Regions from separate parts of the Kitasatospora sp. Ki12 genome, predicted to be linked through region 2. Evidence: riboswitches for the same ligand, from Rfam matches in the RefSeq annotation. Region 2 holds a riboswitch; each other region holds the start of a gene.
What was found. Region 2 has a riboswitch for cyclic di-AMP ahead of ACYP53_RS16965 (C40 family peptidase). Riboswitches for the same ligand answer to the same signal wherever they lie in the genome.
Positions count from the first base shown of each region.

Region 1: linked by a shared signal. The riboswitch ahead of ACYP53_RS36220 (transglycosylase family protein) and the one ahead of ACYP53_RS16965 (C40 family peptidase) in region 2 are both predicted to bind cyclic di-AMP.
Region 3: linked by a shared signal. The riboswitch ahead of ACYP53_RS35525 (M23 family metallopeptidase) and the one ahead of ACYP53_RS16965 (C40 family peptidase) in region 2 are both predicted to bind cyclic di-AMP.

Region 1 covers NZ_BAAIHT010000003.1:1,269,023-1,276,559, forward strand. Annotated here, with positions in the region: gene ACYP53_RS36215 (sirohydrochlorin chelatase family protein) at 1-921, shown strand, start outside; cyclic di-AMP (ydaO/yuaA leader) riboswitch at 1,447-1,607, shown strand; gene ACYP53_RS36220 (transglycosylase family protein) at 1,615-2,931, shown strand; gene ACYP53_RS36225 (hypothetical protein) at 3,143-3,343, shown strand; gene ACYP53_RS36230 (LacI family DNA-binding transcriptional regulator) at 3,458-4,477, opposite strand; gene ACYP53_RS36235 (glycoside hydrolase family 13 protein) at 4,503-6,218, opposite strand; gene ACYP53_RS36240 (sugar ABC transporter permease) at 6,284-7,189, opposite strand; gene ACYP53_RS36245 (carbohydrate ABC transporter permease) at 7,229-7,537, opposite strand, start outside.
Region 2 covers NZ_BAAIHT010000001.1:3,827,955-3,835,491, forward strand. Annotated here, with positions in the region: gene ACYP53_RS16935 (aminotransferase class V-fold PLP-dependent enzyme) at 1-691, shown strand, start outside; gene ACYP53_RS16940 (Lrp/AsnC family transcriptional regulator) at 725-1,006, opposite strand; gene ACYP53_RS16945 (rhomboid family intramembrane serine protease) at 1,048-1,830, opposite strand; gene ACYP53_RS16950 (hypothetical protein) at 2,032-2,295, shown strand; gene ACYP53_RS16955 (NYN domain-containing protein) at 2,636-3,946, shown strand; gene ACYP53_RS16960 (C40 family peptidase) at 4,147-5,184, shown strand; cyclic di-AMP (ydaO/yuaA leader) riboswitch at 5,523-5,676, shown strand; gene ACYP53_RS16965 (C40 family peptidase) at 5,687-6,808, shown strand; gene ACYP53_RS16970 (C40 family peptidase) at 7,035-7,537, shown strand, end outside.
Region 3 covers NZ_BAAIHT010000003.1:1,105,047-1,112,583, reverse strand. Annotated here, with positions in the region: gene purB (adenylosuccinate lyase) at 1-1,161, shown strand, start outside; gene ACYP53_RS35530 (MFS transporter) at 1,187-2,719, opposite strand; cyclic di-AMP (ydaO/yuaA leader) riboswitch at 3,031-3,211, shown strand; gene ACYP53_RS35525 (M23 family metallopeptidase) at 3,214-4,182, shown strand; gene ACYP53_RS35520 (DUF2470 domain-containing protein) at 4,444-5,163, opposite strand; gene ACYP53_RS35515 (RidA family protein) at 5,318-5,746, opposite strand; gene ACYP53_RS35510 (IclR family transcriptional regulator) at 5,776-6,525, opposite strand; gene ACYP53_RS35505 (sugar kinase) at 6,522-7,537, opposite strand, start outside.

The DNA.
Region 1 (7,537 bases), on a different contig from region 2:
CGCACTCCAGGCTCCCGTGCGCGGGGGCGCCACCGTCGTCCCGAGCGCCCCGAGATCCCCTCCGGCGCCCCGGCGCTGGTGCTGGCCGTGCCCGCGGCCGCCGGGCCCGAGTCCCGGTCGGTCGTCGAGGAGCTGCTCTCGATCGTCCGCAGCGAGCACAACGGCGTCCAGGCCGCCGTCGGCTACCTGCCCGGCGACTCCGCCGAGGCCGGGGGCGGCGAGGACCGCACCGTCGCCGAACTCCTGGCCCTGGCCGCCGAGGCCGGGCTGCCGATGCCCGTCCTGGTGCCGCTGGTGCCCGGCCCGCACGGCTTCCTGACCGAACTCCACGCGCTCGCCGCCGAGTACGGCGCCCCCGTCACCGACGCGCTGGGCCCGCACCCGCTGCTCGCCGAGGCCGTGCACGTCCGCCTCTCCGAGGCCGGGCTGGCCCGCGCCGACCGGGCCCGGCTGTTCGCCATCGCGACCGCCGCGGACGGCGTGGTCCTGACCACCGTCGGCGGTGAGGACGCGGCCGCCGCGGCCGGCATCACCGGCGTGCTGCTGGCCGCCCGGCTGGCCGTCCCGGTCGTGGCCGCCGCCCTCGACGTGCCCGGCTCGGTCGCCGCGGCCGTCAACCACCTCAAGGAGACCGGCTCCCAGCGCCCCGCGCTGGCCCCGCTGGTGATCGGCCCCGAGGCCGACTCCGAGCTGCTCGCCACGGCCGCCGAGGAGACCGGCTGCCCGTCGGCGGCTCCGCTGGGCGCCTACCCGACCGTCGGCCAGCTGATCGCCTCCACCTACCTGGCCGCGCTGCCCGCACCGTCCGCCGAGGACCTGGCGCGCGCCGAGGCGGAGGCCGCGGCCGCCGCCGGGGCCGAGGGGGCCGTCGAGGGCGTCCGCGGCGCCCACGCGGCCGCCGAGGGGCCAGTCGGGCAGTAACTGGACACCGCGCGCCCTTCCGCGCGCTCACGGGGCCCGGAACGACTTCCGTTCCGGGCCCTTTCGTCGTTCCCGCCGCACCTCGCGCGCCCTCCGCGTCCCACCCGCCACGCGCCGCGCCCCACGCGCCACGCCCCATGTCCTTGCGGCTTGCACCGTACGAGAGTTAAGCGGGCAATGAAATGTAATGTCCGTTCTGGTGTTTTTCGGCGTAAATGGCAGGCGCACCCCCCGGCGCTCGAATCCCGGACACTCCCCCGGTCCGGCGAGTGCGCCGCATTGTGCTTCGACACACCGTCACGCCACGTCTGAGGCGAAGACAGTTGTGGGCATCCGCAAAAGGATTGCCGGAAAACGATCATTTCCGATCATGATCGATAGCCATTTTGGCAGTTCCCGCTAAACCGTGATGCGCGTCACAGGTGTTTGCAGTTTGAACTTAAGTCTGCTTAACGTGCTCCCCGTTCGTGGCCACACGGACCCAGTTCATCCGCGACGCCGAGTCCTGCCGTCGGATGTCCTGGCAGCGCGAAAACGCATCACGGCAGGAGCGGGGGACCCACAGGTAAGTCGCCCCGGACCGGTCTTCGGAACGGTCCAGGGCTAGGGGTGAAGCCGCGCAGCGCGCGGCCGGGCAACTCCAGCCCGAATCCGACAGCTCACCTCGCAGGCGTGGGAGAGGATCGCGTCTTCATGCTGCCCACCAATGGCACCCGTCTGTCCAGCCGCACCCGTCGCGTGATCGCCGCCATCGGCGTCGCGGGCGTCGGCCTCACGATCCCCTGCCTCGTCACCGGCACCGCCTCCGCCGCCTCCGTCGCCACCTGGGACAAGGTCGCCGAGTGCGAGAGCGGTGGCAACTGGGCCATCAACACCGGCAACGGCTTCTACGGCGGCCTGCAGTTCACCTCCAGCACCTGGTCGGCCTTCGGCGGCTCCGCCTACGCCTCGCGCGCCGACCTGGCCACCAAGGACCAGCAGATCTCGGTCGCCGAGAAGGTCCTCGCCTCGCAGGGCCCCGGCGCCTGGCCGGTCTGCTCCGTCAAGGCCGGCCTGACCAAGGGCGGCGCCCCGGCCGCCGTCGACACCTCGGCCGGCTCGACCGCCGCCAAGCCCGCTGCTCCGGCCGCTCCGGCCGCCAAGCCCGCCGCCCCGGCCGCCAAGCCGGCGCAGACCCCGGCCCCGGCCGCCAAGCCGGCCAAGCCGGCCGCGCCCGCCCAGGACGACGCGAAGGCCGCCACCGGCTCCGCGACCAGCGACTGGGCCCAGAAGGGTCACCAGTGGACCCAGGACGGCGACTACACCGTCGTCGCGGGCGACTGGCTGTCCTCGATCGCCGACAAGCACAACGTGCAGGGCGGCTGGCAGCGGCTGTACGACCTCAACCGCGCCACCCTGACCGACGGCCCCGACACCATCTACCCGGGCCAGCACCTGTCCTTCGGCGACGGCCAGGCCCAGCAGTCGGCCTCGACCGACCAGGCCGCCACCACGGGCAAGTCCGGCTCGGACTTCACCTGGTTCAACCGCTCGCAGAAGTCCGGTCAGTCCGCGAACGGCGGTTCCGTGAACGCCCAGCCGGCCGCCCAGACCCAGGCCCCGGCCGCCAAGCCCGCCGCCCCGGCGCAGACCCAGGCCCCGGCCGCGACCGGCAGCATGGCCGCCGCGGTCTCCTTCGCCGAGTCCAAGGTCGGCCAGGCCTACGTCTACGGCGGCACCGGCAACGGCGGCTGGGACTGCTCCGGCCTGACCCAGGCCGCGCTGCGCGCCGCGGGCATCTCCGTCCCGCGCGTCGCCGCCGACCAGGCCGCCGCCAGCACCCACGTCTCGCTGGACAGCCTGCAGCCGGGCGACCTGCTGTTCTGGTCCAACAACGGCCAGGACTCGGGCGTCTACCACGTCGCGATCTACGTCGGCGGCGGCAAGTACGTCGAGGCCGCCAACCCGAGCGCGGGCGTGCGCGAGATGACCGTGGCCGCCTGGGCCCCGGACTTCGCCGGCCGCGTCTGAGCACGACGGGCAGCCGAAGGCTGAGCCGCCCCCGGGGAGAGTCCGATCGCTCCTCCCCGGGGGTTCCGGCATGCCCGGGAGGTCGGGCGGGCCTGGAAGGCCGGGCGGGCCCCGGCCGCTTCCCCTGCGAGGCCCCGGGGTTCCGGCGAATTCCGTGGTGGAACCCCGCGCGGGCGGGCATGCTGCTGCTCTGCACCCGAGGAGGAGTCACATGGCCCAGGTCACCGTCACGCTCGACGCGAACCTCGCGATCGACGCGATGATGCTCTCCGGTACCAAGAACCCGCAGGACGCCGTCGAACTGGTCCTGCGCGACTACCTGGCCCGCGGCCGCCGCACCGAGACCCGTACCGGCGAATCGGCCGACGGCCACCGCCTCACCGTCGACCGCCCCACCGCCCAGGAGGGCTGAATCCCCCGCCCGCGAGGGCCGGCCCGTCGCGAGTGAGGGCCCACCGACCGCACGCCGAAGGGCCCCGGAGAGCCAACTGCCCTCCGGGGCCCTTCAGTCGGTCGTACGGCCGGTTCAGCGCGCGCAGGCCCCGGTCGAGCCGCGCATCACCAGCTCCGGCTGGAACATGAACTCCCCGCGCTGGGCGGCGTTCCCGCCGACCTCCTCCAGCAGCGCGTCCACCGCGGCCGTGGCCATCGCCTCGACCGGCTGGCGGATCGTGGTCAACGGCGGCTCGGTGAAGGCGATCAGCGGCGAGTCGTCGAAGCCGACCACCGACACGTCCTGCGGCACCGACAGCCCGCGCTGCCGCACCGCCCGGATCGCCCCGAGCGCCATCATGTCGCTCCCGCAGGCGATCGCCGTGCAGCCCTTGTCGAGCAGCGCGCCGGCCGCCGCGTGTCCGCCCTCCACGCTGAAAAGCGTGTGGTGGACGAGGTTCTCGGCCTCCTCCTCGGTCCGCCCGAACACCTCGCGCATCGCCGCCGTGAAGCCTTCTATCTTGCGCAGCACCGGCACGTACCGGCGCTGCCCGACGGCCAGCCCGATCCGCTCGTGCCCGAGTTCGGCCAGGTGCTGGACGGCCATCCACATCGCGGCCCGGTCGTCCGGCGAGATGAACGGCGCGTCGATCTTCTCGCTGAAGCCGTTGATCAGCACGAACGGCACCCCGCGCCCGGACAGCCGCGCGTAGCGGTCGTGGTCGGCCGTGGTGTCGGCGTGCAGCCCGGAGACGAAGACGATGCCGGCCACGCCCCGGTCCACCAGCATCTCCACCAGTTCGTCCTCGGTGGATCCGCCCGGGGTCTGGGTGCACAGCACCGGCGTGTAGCCGTGCCGGCTGAGCGCCTGCTCGATCACCTGCGCCAGAGCGGGGAAGATCGGGTTGCTCAACTCCGGTGTGATCAGCCCGATCAGCCCGGCGCTGCGCTGGCGCAGCCGGGTCGGCCGCTCGTAGCCGAGCACGTCGAGGGCCGCCAGCACGGTCTGCCGGGTGGCCGCCGAGACGTTCGCCTTGCCGTTGAGCACGCGGGAGACGGTGGCTTCGCTGACCCCCGCCTGTGCCGCGATGTCTGAGAGTCGCGCCGTAGTCACGGTCCCAGAGCCTATTGCAACCACGTCAGACCGCCCACCAGCCGGTGCTGTCCGGAGCGAGCACCGTCTCGCCGCCGTCCACCACGAGCTCGGTCGAGGCCAGCAGCAGCGCGCCCGGGGCCGGTATCCGCACCGGCTCGCCGGTGGTGTTCACGGTGCAGACGAAGGAGCCGCGGCGGAAGGCGAGGGTGCCCTCGGGGCCGTCCAGCCACTCGACCCCGGTGCCGGCGCCGAGGTCGGCCTGCGCCCGGCGGACGGCCAGGGCGCTGCGGTAGAGCTCCAGGGTGGAGGAGGGGTCGCCGGTCTGCGCCTCGACGCTCAGCTCGGCCCAGGCGGCCGGCTGCGGCAGCCAGGACGGCCCGCCGGCGGCCGGGCCGAAGCCGTACGGGGCCTCGGTGCCGGACCACGGGATCGGGACGCGGCAGCCGTCGCGGTAGCCGTCCTGTCCGGCCTGGCGGAAGAAGGACGGGTCCTGACGGACCTCGTCGGGCAGGTCGGTGACGTCCGGCAGGCCGAGCTCCTCGCCCTGGTAGACGTACGCGGAGCCGGGCAGCGCGAGCATCAGCAGGGTGGCGGCGCGGGCGCGGCGCAGGCCGAGTGCGCGGTCGCCGGGGGTGCGGATCTGGGTGCCGAGGCCGGGCTCGTTGGCGAAGCGGGTGGCGTGCCGGGTGACGTCGTGGTTGGACAGCACCCAGGTGGTGGGGGCGTCGACCGGGCGCATCGAGTCGAGCGAGAGGTCGATCACCTCGCGCAGCGCGGTGGCGTCCCAATCGGTTCCCAGGTACTGGAAGTTGAAGGCCTGGTGCAGCTCGTCGGGGCGGACGTAGTTGGCGGTGCGCTGGACGGTCGGGGTCCACGCCTCGGCGACGCCGATCCGCTGCCCCGGGTACTCGTCGAGGATCTCGCGCCAGCTGCGGTAGATCTCGTGCACGCCGTCCTGGTCGAAGAACGGCATGACGTCGTTGCCGAGCAGCTTGAGCTGGTCGGCGCCGCCGAGGTCGGGCAGGCCGGGGGCCTTGACCAGGCCGTGGGCGACGTCGATGCGGAAGCCGTCCACGCCCATGTCGAGCCAGAAGCGCAGGATCGAGCGGAACTCGTCGGCGACGGCCCGGTTCTCCCAGTTGAAGTCGGGCTGCTCGGGGGCGAAGAGGTGCAGGTACCAGTCGCCGGGGGTGCCGTCCGGGTTCTCGGTGCGGGTCCAGGCCGGGCCGCCGAAGATGGACTCCCAGTCGTTGGGCGGCAGTTCGCCCTTGTCGCCCTTGCCGGGGCGGAAGTGGTAGCGGTCGCGGAGCGGGGAGCCGGGGCCCTCGCGCAGGGCGCGCTGGAACCACTCGTGCTGGTCCGAGGAGTGGTTGGGGACCAGGTCGACGATGATCCGCAGGCCCAGCTCGTGGGCGTCCCGGATGAGGGCGTCGGCGTCCAGCAGGGTGCCGAACATCGGGTCCACCGCGCGGTAGTCGGCGACGTCGTAGCCGGCGTCCGCCTGCGGCGAGGCGTAGAACGGCGAGAGCCAGACCGCGTCCACGCCGAGGTCGCGCAGGTAGGGCAGGCGGCTGCGGATGCCGGGCAGGTCGCCCATGCCGTCGCCGTTGGAGTCGGCGAAGCTGCGCGGGTAGACCTGGTAGATGACCGCGTCCCGCCACCAGTCTCTGGAGGTGCCGCCCGCCGCAGGAGCCGGGGTGGCCGCCTCGTGGGCGGTGTCGGCGACAGGCCGGGGGGTGTCGGCCAGGTTCTGGGTCATGGACGGTATCCCTTGGGGATCGGAGGAGCGGGGAGCCTTGCGCGCGTGGTGTGCGGCGTCAGGCGTCACGACTTGGAGGCACCGGCGGTCAGGCCGGTGACCAGGTGGCGCTGCACCAGGTAGAAGAACGCCGCGGACGGGATCGCGATCAGCACCGCGGTCGCGGCCATCAGGTTCCACTGGGCGTCGTGCTCGCTGACGAAGGTCTGCAGGCCGACGGCCAGCGTGTACTTGTCGGAGCTGAGCATGAACGTCGAGGCGAACGGGACCTCGGCCCAGTAGGTGAGGAAGGAGTAGAAGGCGGCGACCGCCAGGCCCGGGCGGGCCAGCGGCAGCACCAGCCGCCAGAAGGTGCCGAACGGGCTGAGCCCGTCGACCCGGCCGGCCTCGTCGATCTCCACCGGGATGGTGTCGAAGTAGCCCTTCAGCAGCCAGGCGCAGTACGGCACGGTGGTGGTCGAGTAGACCAGGATCAGACCGGTGTAGCTGTCCAGCAGGCCGAGTTCGGAGAGCATCGTGTACATCGGCACGATCAGCACCGCGATCGGGAACATCTGGGTGACCAGCAGCGACCACATCAGCGGCTTGTGCCCGGGGAACTTCATCCGGGAGACGGCGTAGCCGGTGGTCGCGGCGAGCAGCACGCCGAAGACGGTGGTGATGCCGGAGACCAGCAGGGCGTTGCCGAACCAGGTGAAGAAGTCGGTGTCGGACAGCACGTGCTGGTAGTTCGACAGCGTGAGCTTGTCGAGGATCTGGCCGGGGTGGAGGTAGTCGGTCTTGTCCGGGCCGAGCGAGACGAAGAGGATCCACCCGACCGGGAACAGCGCGATCAGGCTGGCCACGGTCAGGGTGCCGTGGGACAGCGCCCGGACCAGCGGGCTGCTCTCGCCGCGCCGGCGGACCTTGGCCGGCCGGGCGGCCGGGGCCGCGGTCGCCGCGGGGGCCGGGCGTTCGGTGGTGGTGCTCATCGGGTTACCTGCCTTCGTGGGTCAACTGGGTCCGGGGCCTCAGCCGTTGGCCTGCTCGTTGCGGGCGAGCCAGCGCCGGTAGAAGGCGGTGAAGACGATCAGGATGGACAGCAGGATCACGCCGTACGCGGCGGACTGCGCGTAGTCCCGGGGGATCTGGCCGAAGCCGAGGCGGTAGGCCCAGGTGACCAGCAGCTGGGCGTCGGGGGCGCCGGTGCCGAACAGCAGGAAGATGACGTTGAACTGGTTGAAGGTCCAGATCACGCCCAGCAGCACGACGGTGGAGGAGACGGCGCGCAGCCCGGGCATCGTGACGTGCCGGAAGCGCTGCCAGGGCGTGGCACCATC
Region 2 (7,537 bases):
GATCTACGCGCCGTTCGGCGCCGGGGTGCTGGCCGGCCGGGCGGACTGGCTGGACGAGGCGGAACCGTACCTGGCCGGCGGCGGGGCGACCCGCACGGTGGCCCGGGAGACGGACGGCTCGGTGGCCGTGCAGTGGCACACCGGACCGGCCCGGCACGAGGCCGGTTCGCCGAACGTCATCGGCGCCTACGCGATCGCCTCCGCCTGCCGGGCGCTGGGCGAGGCGGGCTTCGACGCGCTGGAGGCCCGGGAACGGCAGCTGGTCGACCGGCTGACCGCGGGGCTGGCGGAGATCCCGCAGGTCAAGGTGCTCAACCTGTTCGGGGAGGGCTCGGCGCGGGTCGGCGTGCTGTCCTTCGTCGTCCGGGGCTGGAACAGCTCGCACTTCTCGGCCGCGCTGTCCGCCGAGTACGGCATCGGGGTGCGCGACGGCCTGTTCTGCGCCCACCCGCTGGTGCGGACCCTGCTCGGGGACGAGGACGTGGCCCCGTCCGAGTGCGGCGCGCCGGAGCCGTCGCTGCCGGGCGAGCGCAGCCTGAACGCGATCCGGGTGAGCTTCGGGGCCGGGACTCCGGACGAGCACGTCGACCGCTTCCTGACCGCCGTCCGCGAGCTGGTCACGGACGGCGCGGCGTGGAACTACCGCAACGAGGGCGGCCGTTGTGTGGCCGACACGCGCCGGGAGGGCTGAGCCGGGCTCCCCGCCGGTCGGTGCCGGTCGTCACTACTCGTCCAGGCCGAGGGCGAAGGCGGCTTCCAGGTCGTGCTGGGAGTAGGTGCGGAAGGCGATCTGGGTCTCGGTGTGCGCCACGCCCGGGACCTTGTTGAGCCGGCCGGGGATGACCTCGGCCAGGTCGTCGTGACGGCGCACCCGGACCATCGCCACCAGGTCGTAGCCGCCGGTCACCGAGTACACCTCGCTGACCCCCTCGATGGAAGCGATGGCCTCGGCGATCTCCGGGATGCGGTCGACACTGGTCTTGATCAGGACGATGGCGGTGATCACTGTTCGGGCTCCTTTGTGAGGTGCCGCCAGCGTATCGGGCGTCAGCCGGGTCGTCGCGGGGGGTGGCGGACCACGGTGCAGGCGTAGAGGAAGCCGGCCGAGAAGCCGATCACGTGGACCAGGTAGGCCACCCCCGGGCCCGCCGAGTGCACCGACCACCACTGCAGCGCGAACCAGAGGCCCAGCACCAGCCAGGCCGGGAAGCGCAGCGGCAGGAAGAGCAGCAGCGGGACGAGGGTCGTCACCCGGGCCCGGGGGTGGAAGCGCAGATAGGCGCCCAGGACGCCGGAGATCGCGCCGGAGGCCCCGATGAGCACCCGGGTCGAGTCCGGCGAGTGCGCCTCGGCGAGCGCGAAGCCGTACGCGGCCAGACTGCCGGCGGCCAGGTAGAAGACGGCGTACCGGGCCCGGCCCAGCCGGCGTTCGACGGTGGGGCCGAAGACGTGGAGGAAGAGCAGGTTGCCCAGCAGGTGCAGCCAGCCGGCGTGCAGGAAGAGGCCGGTGAGGGCGGACAGCGCCGGGTGCTTGCCCGGGGTCGGGGCGGCCGGGCAGCCGGGGACGGGGTCGGGGGCCTCGGCCAGCTGTTCGGCGGTCAGCGTCCGTCCGCTCAGCAGTTCGGCCGGGACGGCGCCCCAGCGCTGTTCGTACCGCTGCTCCGCGCAGACCCGGGCCTGGCCGGTGCCGTACAGCGGATTGAGGCCGGCGGCCGGGCCGAGCAGGAAGACCAGGGTGTTGACCGCGATCAGGGCGTAGGTGACCGCCGGGGCGGGCGCGTCCGGCCGGCCGCCCCGCTCGGCGGTGTGGTCGGGGGCCGCGAGCGCCATGCGGCCAAGCATCCCTCCGGGCGCCGCAGGTGACACGGCGGTTTACGGCAGGTGGACTAGCCCCGCTATTCCGCTGACCGGTGGTCGTGGTGGTTGCCCCAGGCAATAGGCTTGGGGCGGGCAATCCCGCCTCCCGCCGCCGATGCCGGGGCTCCGGGGGGAGCGCCTAGCCCACGAAGGGACCACCCGAGAGGACCCCCGATGACCGTCCCCGCTCTGACCGCCGAGACGCGCTGGCGCTGCACCCTGTGCGGAAACCTCACCCGGTTCGACGTGACCCGCACCGCGCGGGTGACCGAGTTCCTGCACTTCGACCTGGCCGGCGACTCCAAGGTCGAGGAGACCGAGGTGCTGAGCGAGACCGTCGAGTCGGTGCGCTGCCGCTGGTGCAACGCCGTGGACCAGGTCGAACTGGTGGCCCGTCCGGGCGCCGAGGGCGTGGAGGCCCCGGCCGAGCAGGGCTGACCCCCGCAGCTTCGGCGGGCGGTGCGCGGCGCGCCCGTCCGCCGCACGGGACAATGACAGAGAACAAGACGTACGGAGCGTGACGACAGGGGGCGGTCGCGGCCGTACCCCGCCGGAGAACAGGATCGGAGCCGAGGACGTGGTGGACGCAGCGAAGGAGCCCGGCGAAGCGCAGGGGCTTCGGCCCGCTGCGCAGGCGCCGGAGGCCGGGACGGGCCCGGCGGGGAGCGCCGCGTCCGGAGCCGTCGGGTCCGAGGGCGCCGGGAGTGTCGAGGGTGCAGCGGAGGTCCCGGCCTCCGGGGACGTCGAGCACGCCGCCGGCTCCGAGCCGGAGCGGGTCGTGGAGAAGCTGGACCGGCCGCTGCCCGAGGGGGTGCGCCGGCGGGTGGTCGGGCTGGCCTCGGACGCGCTGGGCGGACTGCCGCCGGGCGAGCTCCCGCAGAGCCTGCGTCAGTACGTGAAGTTCACCCCCGCGCGGCGGGCCAAGTACGCGGCCACCGCGCTGGCGGCCGCGCTGGAGGCGGAGCCGGCGTTCCGGGTGCGGATAGCGGAGCGGCTGCGGCTGGGGCAGCCGGACCTGGTGCGGGCGCTGGAGTCGGGCAGTGTCCCGGGCGCCGCCGATCCGATGGACGTCGCGGCCGCGGCCTACCTGGTGCGCTCGGCGGGCTGGAGCCGGCTGGTCGCCGAGGCCGGCGAGGAGGCCGAGCGGGCCGGGGCCGAGGACGCGGTCGCGGAGGCGGCCCGGCTGGTGGAGAAGCTGCAGGCCGAGCTGGCCGAGGTGCGCTCCGCCGCGCGGGCGGACCTGGAGCGGCAGCGCGCGGAGTTCGAGGGCGTCCGGCGGGAGGCCGAGTCGCTGCGCAAGAAGGTGCGGTCGCTGGAGAGCGACACCCGCCGGGCGCAGGCCGAGACGCGCCGGGTGGTCGGGGAGCTGGAGGCCGTGAAGGCCCAGGGCGCGGCCGAGCGCGGCGCGGCCGAGACCGAGGCGCGGCGGCTCAGGCACCGGGTCTCCGAGCTGGAGAACGCGGCCGAGCAGGGCAAGCGGTCGGCCCGCGAGGGGCGCAGCGTCGAGGACATGCGGCTGCGGCTGCTGCTGGACACCGTGCTGCAGTCGGCCCAGGGGCTGCAGCGGGAGCTGGCGCTGCCGGTCTCCCAGATCCGCCCGGCGGACCTGGTGGAGGCGGTGGTGCCGGGGGCGGCCTCGCCGCACGACGTGGCGCGGCGCGGGCTGGCCGAGGACGACCCGGCGCTGCTGGACCAGCTGCTGGCGATCCCGCAGGTGCACCTGGTGGTGGACGGCTACAACGTGACCAAGACCGGCTATCCGACGCTGCCGCTGGAGCAGCAGCGGATCCGGCTGCTGGGCGGGCTGGCGATGCTGGCCCAGCGCACGCAGGCGGAGGTCACCTGTGTGTTCGACGGGCAGGACCTGGACGTCCCGGTGATCATGGCGCCGCCGCGCGGGGTCCGGGTGCGGTTCAGCCGGACCGGGGAGACGGCGGACGAGCTGATCCGCCGTCTGGTGCGGGCCGAGCCGCAGGGCCGTCCGGTGGTCGTGGTCTCGGCCGACCGGGAGGTCGCGGAGGGCGTGCGGAAGGCGGGCGCGCGCCCGGTGGCCTCGGTGCTGCTGCTGAACCGGCTGTCGCGGCCCTGAGTGCGGACCGGGCGGAATGCGGCCTGGTCAGCGTCGTTTCCGCGATGGTGTGCGGGTCCCGTGAAGTCAGTGTGGGAAACGGAGTTCACGCCTACGGGGGAGTAGCAAAACGGATAGATCTTCACTAGGGTCTGGCGTCAAACCTATTTTCCGGAATCTCATCAGATCAGGTGAGTCCGATGGAAGAAGGAGCTGCTCCCTTGGCCTCCCACCGCCGTCCGAAGCAGGCGAGCCGCGCCCGGGTCTCCGTGCTCACCGCTGCCGCTGCGACCGCGGTCGCCCTCTCCGCCCAGGTCGCCGCGCACGCCGCGCCGCAGCCGAACAAGACGGACGTCAAGGCGCAGATCGACCAGCTCCAGGAGGAGCAGGAGCAGGCGGCGGAGAAGTACAACGGCGCCAAGGAGCGGGCCGACCAGCTGCGCAAGCAGGCCGACCAGCTGCAGGACCAGGTGGCCCGGGGTCAGGAGCAGATGACCCAGCTCCAGGTCGGCCTGGCCGAGGTGGCGGGCGAGCAGTACCGCACCAACGGCATCGACCCGTCCGTCCAGCTGATGCTCTCCTCCGACCCGTCGGGCTACCTGGACAAGGCCTCCACCGTCCAGCAGGCCAGCACCACCCAGGCCGAGGCGCTCAAGTCGCTGCTGGACCAGCAGCGCCGGCTGGACCAGGAGAAGACCGAGGCGGCCGCCGTGCTGGCCTCGCTCGACACCACCACCAAGGACCTGAACCAGGCCAAGTCGGACGTCAACACCAAGCTGAAGGCCGCCCAGGACCTGCTGAACTCGCTCAGCGCCGCCGAGCGCAACGCCCTGAAGGCCCAGCAGGCGCAGGACGAGCGCGCCTCCCGCGGCAGCGAGCGGGTCGACCTGAGCAACCTGCCGCCGGCCAGCGGCTACGCGGCGGTGGCCCTCGCCAAGGCGATGAGCAAGCAGGGCTCGCCGTACGTGTGGGGCGCCACCGGTCCGAGCACCTTCGACTGCTCGGGCCTGATGGTCTGGGCGTACGGCCAGGCGGGCGTCTCGCTGCCGCGCACCTCCCAGGAGCAGGGCCACTACGGGACCCGGGTGCCCTCGATGGACCAGGCCCAGCCCGGCGACCTGGTGATCTACGGCGGCGACATGCACCACGTCGGGATGTACATCGGCAACGGCATGGTGGTCCACGCGCCGCACACCGGTGACGTCGTGAAGGTGATGAAGGCCGACGCGATGCCGATCAACACCATCCGCCGGGTCTGACGGCCCGACACGCCGAAGAGGACCCGTCCGGGCCCTGTGATCCGCGCCACCCTCCGACGGGGGTGGCGTTCGGGTTTTCGACCGCTTCGCGCTCAATGGGTGAGACCTGATCAGCCTTGCGTACGGCGGCGGTCACCAACGGTCATTTTCACAAAAGAACTTGGGTAATCTTCCGTCTTTTTTCTGACAAGGATTTGAACCGATCACGGTTCAGTTACTAGGGTCATGCTCCGAACCACCGCACTGTCGATCGCCCAGCCAGGGTGGCGGCGGTGGTTACCGCCGAGTTCGCGAGGCAGCGGGGCAGGACGAAGCGACTGCCCGACAGGGGAGCCCAGTGGTCGGGGGCGCTGCGCAGCGGAGCCGGGGAACCACGTTCCTCCGGGGTGAATCGGTGCCAGGTCGGCCGTTGCGACGGCCGTGAGGCGCCGTAGGGCATGCTTCCGGCCCGAACCCGTCAGCTCACCCGGTAGGCGGACGTAGGAAGAAGGAGTCCGCCTTCGTGGCGTCCCATCGTCGTCCCAAGCCAGCCGGCCGCGCCCGTGTCTCGATCCTGACCGGTGTCGCTGCCGCAGCCGTCGCCCTCTCCGCGCAGTCCGGCGCCCACGCCGACCCGCAGCCGACCAAGGACCAGGTCAAGGAGCAGGTCGACCAGCTCAACGAGCAGGCCGAGGTGGCGACCGAGCAGTACAACGCCGCCCAGGAGAAGCAGCAGGCCCTGGAGAAGCAGGTCGCCGGCCTGCAGGACCAGGTGGCCCGCCAGCAGGCCCAGGTGACCGACCTGCAGGGCGGCCTCGCCGAGATCGCCGGGGAGCAGTACCGCAACGGCGGCATATCCCCGACCGTCCAGCTGATGTTCTCGTCCAGCCCGGACACCTTCCTCACCCAGGCCGGTGCGCTGAACCAGGCCGGTGACACCCAGAAGAACCAGCTGAAGCAGCTCCAGGAGCAGCAGCGCAAGCTCGACCAGGACCGCTCCGAGGCCCAGGGCAAGCTCGCCGAGCTGGAGTCCACCACCACGCAGCTGAAGGCCTCCAAGGACGAGGTCCAGAACAAGCTGAAGGCGGCTCAGGACCTGCTCAACACCCTGACCGAGCAGGAGCGCCAGGCGCTGCGCGCGGCCGAGGAGAAGGCCGCCGCGGACGCCAAGGCCCAGGCCGACGCCGCGAAGGCCCAGCAGCAGGCCGCCGAGCGCGCCTCGCGCGACAACAGCCGCACCGACCTCGCGGCGCCCTCGTCCACACCGGTCGCCAAGCTGCCCGCCGCCGGCAGCTCGCGCGGTGCCGCCGCGCTGTCGGCCGCCGCCTCCAAGGTCGGCAGCCCGTACGTGTGGGGCGCCACCGGCCCGAGCTCCTTCGACTGCTCCGGCCTGATGGTCTGGGCGTTCAACCAGGTCGGCGTCTCGCTGCCGCGCACCTCGCAGGACCAGGCCCACGCCGGCACCCGGATCGGCACCGACCTGTCCCAGGCCCAGCCCGGCGACCTGCTGATCTTCTACACCGACGCCCACCACGTCGGCATCTACGCGGGCAACGGCCAGGTGCTGCACGCGCCCAAGCCGGGCGCCTCGGTCCGCTACGAGGCCGTCAGCAACATGCCGCTGTCCGGCATCGTGCGGGTCTGATCCCCGCTCCGCGCCTCCGGGCCCGGTCTTCCGTCACGGGAGGCCGGGCCTGCGGCTTTTCCGGCGGATCGGGCTGATGTCCGATTGCGGGTCAAATATTCGGGTCCGGAGGGGTTTGGACTCGCTTGCCCGGACTCGCTAACGTCTGCCACCGGACTCCCGCTCCACGGCCGCCCGCAGTGGTGCGGCGGCGGGGGCCGCGACGCCGGATTGGAGCCGCTGCAGCATGCCCGTGCACCGCCGTTCCCAACTGCTCGCCCGCGCGCTGGTGCTGACGGCGGCGGCGACCACCGCGCTGGGCGTGGCGACCGGCGGCAGCGCCCAGGCCGCCCCCGGCAGCCCCGACCCGGCCGACCGCAAGGACGTCAAGGCGCAGGTGGAACAGCTCTACGACGAGGCCGAGCAGGCGTCGGAGAAGTCCAACGCGGCGCAGGAGGCCCAGCGGCGGCTCCAGGGCGAGACCACGATCCTGCAGGGCGAGATCGCCGTCGCCCAGGACCAGCTCAACGAGTTGCGCGGCGACCTGGCGACCGTGGCCGGGGCCGAGTACCGCGGCGGCGGGATGACCCAGACCGCCCAGCTGATGCTCTCCCCCGACCCGGAGGGCTACCTCGCCCGCGCCCGCGCCCTGGGCCAGGCCACCGAGCGGCAGCGGGAGACGCTGCACGAGCTGGTCACCCGTCAGCGCCGGCTCGACCAGCGGCGCACCGAGGCGACCGGCAAGCTCGC
Region 3 (7,537 bases), on a different contig from region 2:
GACCTCGCCGGCCACGAGCAGATCCACAAGGGGATGACCTCCCGGGATCTGACCGAGAACGTCGAGCAGCTGCAGATCCGCCAGTCGCTGGAGCACGTGCGCGACCGTACGGTGGCCGTGCTGGTCCGCCTGGCGAAGCTGTCCGCCCAGCACTCCGAGCTGGTCATGGCCGGCCGCTCGCACAACGTGGCCGCGCAGGCCACCACCCTGGGCAAGCGCTTCGCGTCGATCACCGACGAGCTGCTGGTCGCCTTCCGCCGCCTGGAGGAGCTGATCGCCCGCTACCCGCTGCGCGGGATCAAGGGCCCGGTCGGCACGGCCCAGGACATGCTGGACCTGCTCGGTGGCGACACCGACAAGCTGGCCGAGCTGGAGCGCCGGGTGGCCTCGCACCTCGGCTTCGACAACGTGCTGACCAGCGTCGGCCAGGTCTACCCGCGCTCGCTGGACTTCGAGGTGCTCACCGCCCTCGTCCAGCTGGCCGCCGCGCCGTCCAGCCTCGCCAAGACCATCCGCCTGATGGCCGGCCACGAGCTGGTCACGGAGGGCTTCAAGGAGGGCCAGGTCGGCTCCTCCGCGATGCCGCACAAGATGAACACCCGCTCCTGCGAGCGCGTCAACGGCCTGGCCGTCATCCTGCGGGGCTACGCCTCGATGACCGGCGAGCTGGCCGGCGACCAGTGGAACGAGGGCGACGTCTCCTGCTCGGTCGTGCGCCGGGTCGCGCTGCCGGACGCCTTCTTCGCCTTCGACGGCCTGCTGGAGACCTTCCTGACCGTCCTCGACGAGTTCGGCGCCTTCCCCGCCGTGATCGAGGCCGAGCTGGACCGCTACCTGCCGTTCCTCGCCACCACCAAGGTGCTGATGGGCGCGGTGCGCGCGGGCGTCGGCCGGGAGACCGGGCACGAGGTCATCAAGGAGCACGCCGTCGCCTCCGCGCTGGCGATGCGCGCCGGCGCCCGGGAGAACGAGCTGCTGGACCGGCTGGCCGCCGACGAGCGGATCCCGCTGGACCGGGCCGCGCTGGACGCGCTGCTGGCCGACAGGCTCTCCTTCACCGGCGCGGCCGGCGCCCAGGTCGCCGAGGTGGTCCGCCTGGTGGAGGCCGTCGCGGCCGCCTACCCGGAGGCCGCCAAGTACGCGCCGGGCGACATCCTCTAGGAAGACGCCGTCCGCTGACGGACAGTCAGCTCTTCGAGGGCCCCGCCGCCGTTCCGGTGGCGGGGCCCTCGTGCGTGTGAATGTGGCCCGGGTCGAGCGGCGGGGTGGTGCCGCAGCACCACTCGGTGTCCGGCTCGGCCACCGGGTGGTCCTCGGGGGTGAGGACGTTGCCCCGGACGGCGGCGAAGGCGATGAGCCCGCCTGCCGTCAGCAGCCCGGCGCAGATCAGCATCGCGATGTGGAAGGCGTGGTCCACGGCGGAGGGCACCCGGTAGGCGTCGCCGCTCAGGCCCGCCAGCGCCGGGAGGGCGGCGACGGCCAGCAGACCGGCCGCGCGCGCGGCGGCGTTGTTGACCCCGCTGGCGATGCCCGCGTGCCGGACCTCGACGGCCGCCAGCACGGTCGCGGTCAGCGGCGCCACCAGGAGGGTCATGCCGCAGCCCATGACGGTGACGGCGGGCAGCACGTCCGCCCAGTAGGAGGAGCCCGCACCGGCGCGCAGCATGAGCAGCACCCCGGCGGCGCAGAGCAGCGGGCCGATCGTCAGCGGGATCCGCGGGCCGATCCGCTTGCCGAGGCGCGCGGCGCGCGAGGACAGCGCGAGCATCAGCACGGTGATCGGCACCAGGGCGAGGCCGGACACCAGCGGGGAGAAGCCGGCGACGATCTGCAGCTGCACGACCAGCAGGAAGAACACGCCGCTGAACGCCGCGTAGACGCAGAGGGTGACCAGGTTCACGGCGGTGAACAGCCGGGAGGAGAACAGGCCGAGCGGCAGCATCGGCTCGGGGGCCCGGCGCTCGACGACGATGAAGGCGGCACCGATGGCCAGTCCGAGCACGCCGCTGACCCAGACCGTGGCGGACACGCCCTCACCGGCGGCGGTCAGGGCGTAGGTGATCGCGCCGAGCGCGAGCGCGGCGAGCACCGCGCCGAGCACGTCGAAGCGGCCGGAGGCGCCCTCGTCCCGGCTCTCCGGGACGTACCGGGTGGCGACGGCGATCACGGCGGCGGCGAGCGGCAGGTTCAGCAGGAAGATCCAGCGCCAGCCGGGGCCGTCCACCAGCCAGCCGCCGAGGAAGGGGCCGACCGCCGCCGACACCCCGCCGAGGCCGGACCAGAGGCCGACGGCCGCCGAGCGGTCGTCAGGGTGGAAGACCGCCTGGAGCATGGCGAGGGAACCGGGGGTGAGCAGCGCCCCGCCGATGCCCTGGACGGCCCGGGCGGCGACCAGCACGTGGATGTCCGGCGCGGCGGCGCAGGCCGCGGACGCGACGGCGAACCAGACCACGCCGATCAGGAAGACCCGGCGCCGCCCGTACCGGTCGCCGAGCGCGCCGCCGAGCAGGATCAGGCCCGCCAGGGTGAGCAGATAGGCGTTCAGGGTCCATTGCAGCGACGCCAGGGAGGCGCCGAGGTCGGCGCCGATCCGGGGCAGGGCGACGTTCACCACGGTGCCGTCGAGCATCGCCATGCTGGAGCCGAGCACCGTCGCCAGTAGTACCCAGCGACCCTGCGCGGTGCCCAGGCGCAGGGTGCCGGCCTCGGAGGTGGCCACGGCTCGATCCTCCGCCCCGCGGGGCGTACGTGACAAGGGTCACCGGTGGGTGTGTCGGGGGTGGCGGTGCGTGAGCGGACGGCAGCGCAGTGCCGACGACTTCGGCGCAGGGTCGTGGATCAGTGGCGCGGCGTAAATGGATTGTGTACGCACCGTACAGCGGATCATTCGGAGGGTGACCGGCGCAGGGGGGATGGTTGCCCGTTCAAGAGATCGACATTGCTTCACCCGAACGGATGGGTTTTAGTTCAGCGACCGCCCGGCCAGTCCGGACGGATCCTCCGGGCGGAACGCCGAATCCTGCCGCTGCCCGGTGGTTCGATCTGAACTCTGTACGGCAGGAGCGGGGGACCCACAGGTAAGTCGCCGGACCGGAGTTCGCGCCTCAGGGCGCGGGCGTCCAGGGCCGGCTTGGGGTGAAGCCGCGCATGCGGCCGGGCAACTCCAGCCCGAACCCGACAGCTCACCTCGCAGGCGTCGGAGAGGAAACTTCCATGCCTGCTCAGGCTCGTCGTATCGCCCTGCCCCGCGCCGCCCGCATCGGCATCGCCACCGCCGTCACCGGTGTCTCCTTCGTCCTCCCGCTGGTCACCGCGGTGAGCGCCCAGGCCCACACCGCTCCGGCCGCCCCCTCCGCCCCGGCTGCCGCCGCCACCGTCGCCGACGCCAAGCCGGCCGGCCAGGCCGCCCCGGCCGCCGCGCACGAGAGCTACCGCGTCATCAGCGGCGACACCCTGTCCAAGATCGCCGACGCCAAGCACGTCGACGGCGGCTGGCAGGCGCTGTACGAGCAGAACCGCTCGGTCGTCGGCGCCAACCCGAACCTGATCTACCCGGGCCAGCAGCTCGCGCTCGCCGGCCACGCCGCGGCCCCGTCCGCGGACGCCGCCCCGGCCGCCCCGGCGAAGCCGGCCGCTCCCGCCGCCCAGACCGCCAAGCCGCAGGCCCAGGTCCAGGTCAAGACCGAGGCCGCCAAGCCGGCCGCCCCGGTGCAGACCCAGGTTCAGACCGCCGCCCCGGCCCAGGCCGTGACCGCCGCTCCGGTCGCCGCGACCTCCGGCTTCGTCGCGCCGCTGGCCAACCCGCAGCTCGGCACCGCCTACGGCGTGGCCGGCTCGATGTGGGCCTCCGGCCACCACACCGGCCAGGACTTCATCGCCTCCACCGGCACCCCGCTGCGCGCCGTCGCCAACGGTGTCGTGGTCAAGGCCGGCAACGGCGGCGCCTACGGCAACGAGGTCGAGATCAAGCTCGCCGACGGCCACTACGCCGAGTACGCGCACCTCTCCGTGATCGGCGTGACGATCGGTCAGACCGTCACCGTCGGTCAGCAGATCGGCCTCTCGGGCGCCACCGGCAACGTGACCGGCCCGCACCTGCACTTCGAGATCCGCACCGGCTCGGAGTACGGCTCGGACATCGACCCGGTCGCCTACCTGCGCGCCCACGGCGTCGCGCTCTGACCCCTCCGGGGTTTCAGTAACCACCGCTGCTGCGGAGCGAATCGATCCTCCGGGATGGTCATGTCGGGTGACCGCTCGACCGGGTGATCGCCGCACAGTGGTCATGGGCGCGGGACACGCCCAGGCCGGCCCGGCTCGCGGGACAATCCTCCCTCGCGAGCCGGGCCGGCCGTTGTCGTTTCCGGGTGCGGCCGCTGCTGTGCGTGCGAGGGGTTGCCGGCCCGGTCAACTCCCCTGCGGGGGAACGGCGGTGGGCCCGGTTCAGCTCCGGTGGGCCGGCTGGCCGTACCGGGCGGCGGCCAGCAGGTCGTGCATCCGGTGGCCGAAGTCCTCGGTGTCGCGGGCCGGTTCGGGGAAGACCAGGCGGACGTCGCGGTGGCCGTCCGGGTGGTCCAGGCGCAGCACCAGGCCGTGGCGGTCGAGGGCGAGCGGGCGGACGTCCGGGTTGCGGACGAGCAGTACCGGGTCGAGCAGCCGGGTGAGGACGTCGAGCGCCTCGGCGTGCTCGTCGGCGAAGTGGGTGAGCATCGCGGCCTCGTGGCGGGCCATCGGGTCGGCGGCGGCGAGGGCGAGGTCGGCGCCGGTGACCGCGCCGGTGCGGTACGGGGTGGCGAGGACGGCGTGGGCGACGTCCACGTGCAGGTGGACGCTGAGGCCGTCGTCGGCGAGGTGGGCGAGGTGGAGCCGGCCGGCCAGGGTGAGGCGGGCGCGGACGCGGTCGCGGACGGCGACGGGGGAGACGTCGGTCACGTCGAGGACGACGGCGAGGCCGTCGGTCGCCTGGGCGGCGGCCAGGGTGAGCGGGGCGTCCAGCGGGGCGCGCAGCCGAAGGCGGGAGCCGTGGGCGGAGACCGGGGTGTCCAGGTCGTGGTGCTCGCCCAGGGCGCGCACCGTGAGCGAGGAGGCCGTGCTGAGCAGGCTGTGGATCCGCTCGGCGGTGGTGGGCTCGGGGACCTCGGCGTCGCCGGTGGGCAGGCTCATGGGCGGACCTCCAGGTAGTTAGGTGAGCCTAACCTAATGTCGCCGTCGGGGTGTGGCAAGCGGGACACCGGAACTCGCCGTGGGGGGCATGCCGTGGGCCCGGACATGCCGAGGGCCCGGACGCGGCGTCCGGGCCCTCGGGGTGGCGGGAGTGTCAGCCGATGACGGCCTGGGCGTCGATCTCGACCAGCATCGGCTCCTGCGGGAGCTCGACGAAGACGGTGGTGCGGCAGGGCTTCACGCCGCCGGGCTTGATGTTCTCCTCGATGAACTCGGCGTAGACCTCGTTCATCAGCGGGAAGTCGGCGCGCTTGGTGAGGTAGACGCGGAACATCACCACGTCCTCGATCGTGGCGCCGCCGGCCTCGACGATCGCCTTGACGTTCTCCAGGGTGCGCCGGGTCTGCGCCTTCACGTCGCCGCGGTGGAGGTACTCGCCGGTCCCCGGATCCTGCGGGCCCTGGCCGGAGACCTGCAGGATCGGGCCCTTGCGCACGCCCTGGGAGAACGTCCAGGCGGGGGCGGGGGCGCCGTCGGTGCGGATCTCGACCTTCCGGTCGGTCTGGGGGTGCTCGGCGGACATGGGACTCCTCGGAGGTTCTCGACGGTTCGTCAGTGGTGGTCGGGGCGGCCGCAGTCGGCCGAGACGGCGCGGGCGGTGGCGAGCAGCTGCGGGAGGAGGTCCAGCACCCGCTCGTACGGGAGCACGACGTCCGGGACGGAGATGGAGGCGGCGGCGACGACCCGTCCGCTGGCGTCCCGGATCGGCGCGGCCACGCAGTTGATGAAGGCCTCGTACTCGGCGCGGTCCTGCGCCCAGCCCTGGAGGGCGACCCGCTCCAGCTCGGCGAGCAGCGCCTCGGGCGAGGCGAGGGTCCGCTCGGTGTGCGGGGTGAAGTCGATCCCGGCCACCACCCGGCGGCGCTCGGGCAGCGGCAGGTCGGCCAGCAGCACCTTGGAGACGGCGGCGCTGTGCAGGGCGGCGCGCAGGCCGATCCGGGAGTACATCCTGACCGGGTGGCGGGAGTCGAACTTGTCGATGTAGACCACCTCGCCGCCCTCGTACGCGGCCAGGTGCACGGTCTGGCCGGTGGCGGCGTTCAGCTCGGCCAGGTGCGGGGCGGCGATCCGGCGGACGCCGCGCTGCTCCAGGGCCAGGCCGGAGAGGGCGAACAGGCCGGCACCGAGGTGGTAGCGGTAGGCCGGGTCGCGGTAGACGAATCGTTCCTCTTCGAGGCTCTGGAGCAGCCGGAGCACGGTCGTCTTGTGGACGCCGAGCACCTCGGCGAGCTGGTCGAGGGAACGTTCGCCCTCGCCGAGCTCGGCGAGGATGCGCAGGGCGCGGCTGACGGTCTGGCTCATCGTGCTCCGCTTCGAGGGCTGGGGGTCCCGCTCATTGTGCCGGGGCCCGGTCGGCCGGTGTGCGGGGCCCGGGTGGTGCGCCGGGTGCCGCCGGCAGGCGGGGGCGGGCCGGTGATGCCGTCCGGGGGCAGGGCCGGGCCGGTGATGCCGTCCGGGGGCAGGGCCGGGCCGGTGATGCCGTCCGCGGTGACCCGGGTGGCGGCCCAGTGCGCGGGGGAGGCGTCGAGCAGGGCGGCCACCACGGCGGCGGGCGGCAGTTCGGCCTGGTCGCCGTGGGCGGTCAGCGCGCAGGCCGCGCTCAGGTGGCCGAGCCGCAGCCGGCGGCGCTGGTCCAGGCCCCGGAGGGTGCCGGCCAGGTAGCCGGCCGCGAAGGCGTCGCCCGCGCCGGTGGCCTCGACCACCTCGACGGCGAGGGCCGGTTCGGTGACCGCGGTGCCGTCCCGGTCCAGGGCGGTGACCTGCCGGTCGGCGTCCTTGACCACGAGCGTGGCGGGGGTGGGGAAGCGGCGGCGCAGCGCGGCCGGGTCCCCGGTGCCGAAGGCGGCCTGGGCCTCGTCGGAACCGAGCAGCAGCAGGCCGGCGGCGTCCAGCAGCGGCGGCAGCACCGCCGGGTCGCGGTCCCGCCAGAGCGCGGGGCGCCAGTTGAGGTCGAAGCTGACCGTCCGGGTCGGCCGGCGGTCGGCGAGCAGGGCGTGCAGCAGGGCCAGGCAGTCGTCGGAGAGCGCGGCCGTGATGCCGGACAGGTGCAGCAGGCGGGCACCGGCCAGCAGCGCGGCGGCGGCCGGGTCGGCGAGCAGGGCGGGGGAGAGCGCGGCGGCCGCGGAGCCGCGCCGGTGGTAGTGCAGCCGGCTGCGGCCGGGGCCGAGGTCCCGGTCGTGGCCGGTGGTGCCACCCACCTCCTTGAGGTAGAGGCCGGTCGGGCGGTGCGGGTCGACCGCGACGGCCGAGACGTCCACACCGCGCGCGGCGACCTCGGCGACCAGCCGGCGGCCGAAGCCGTCGTCGCCGACCC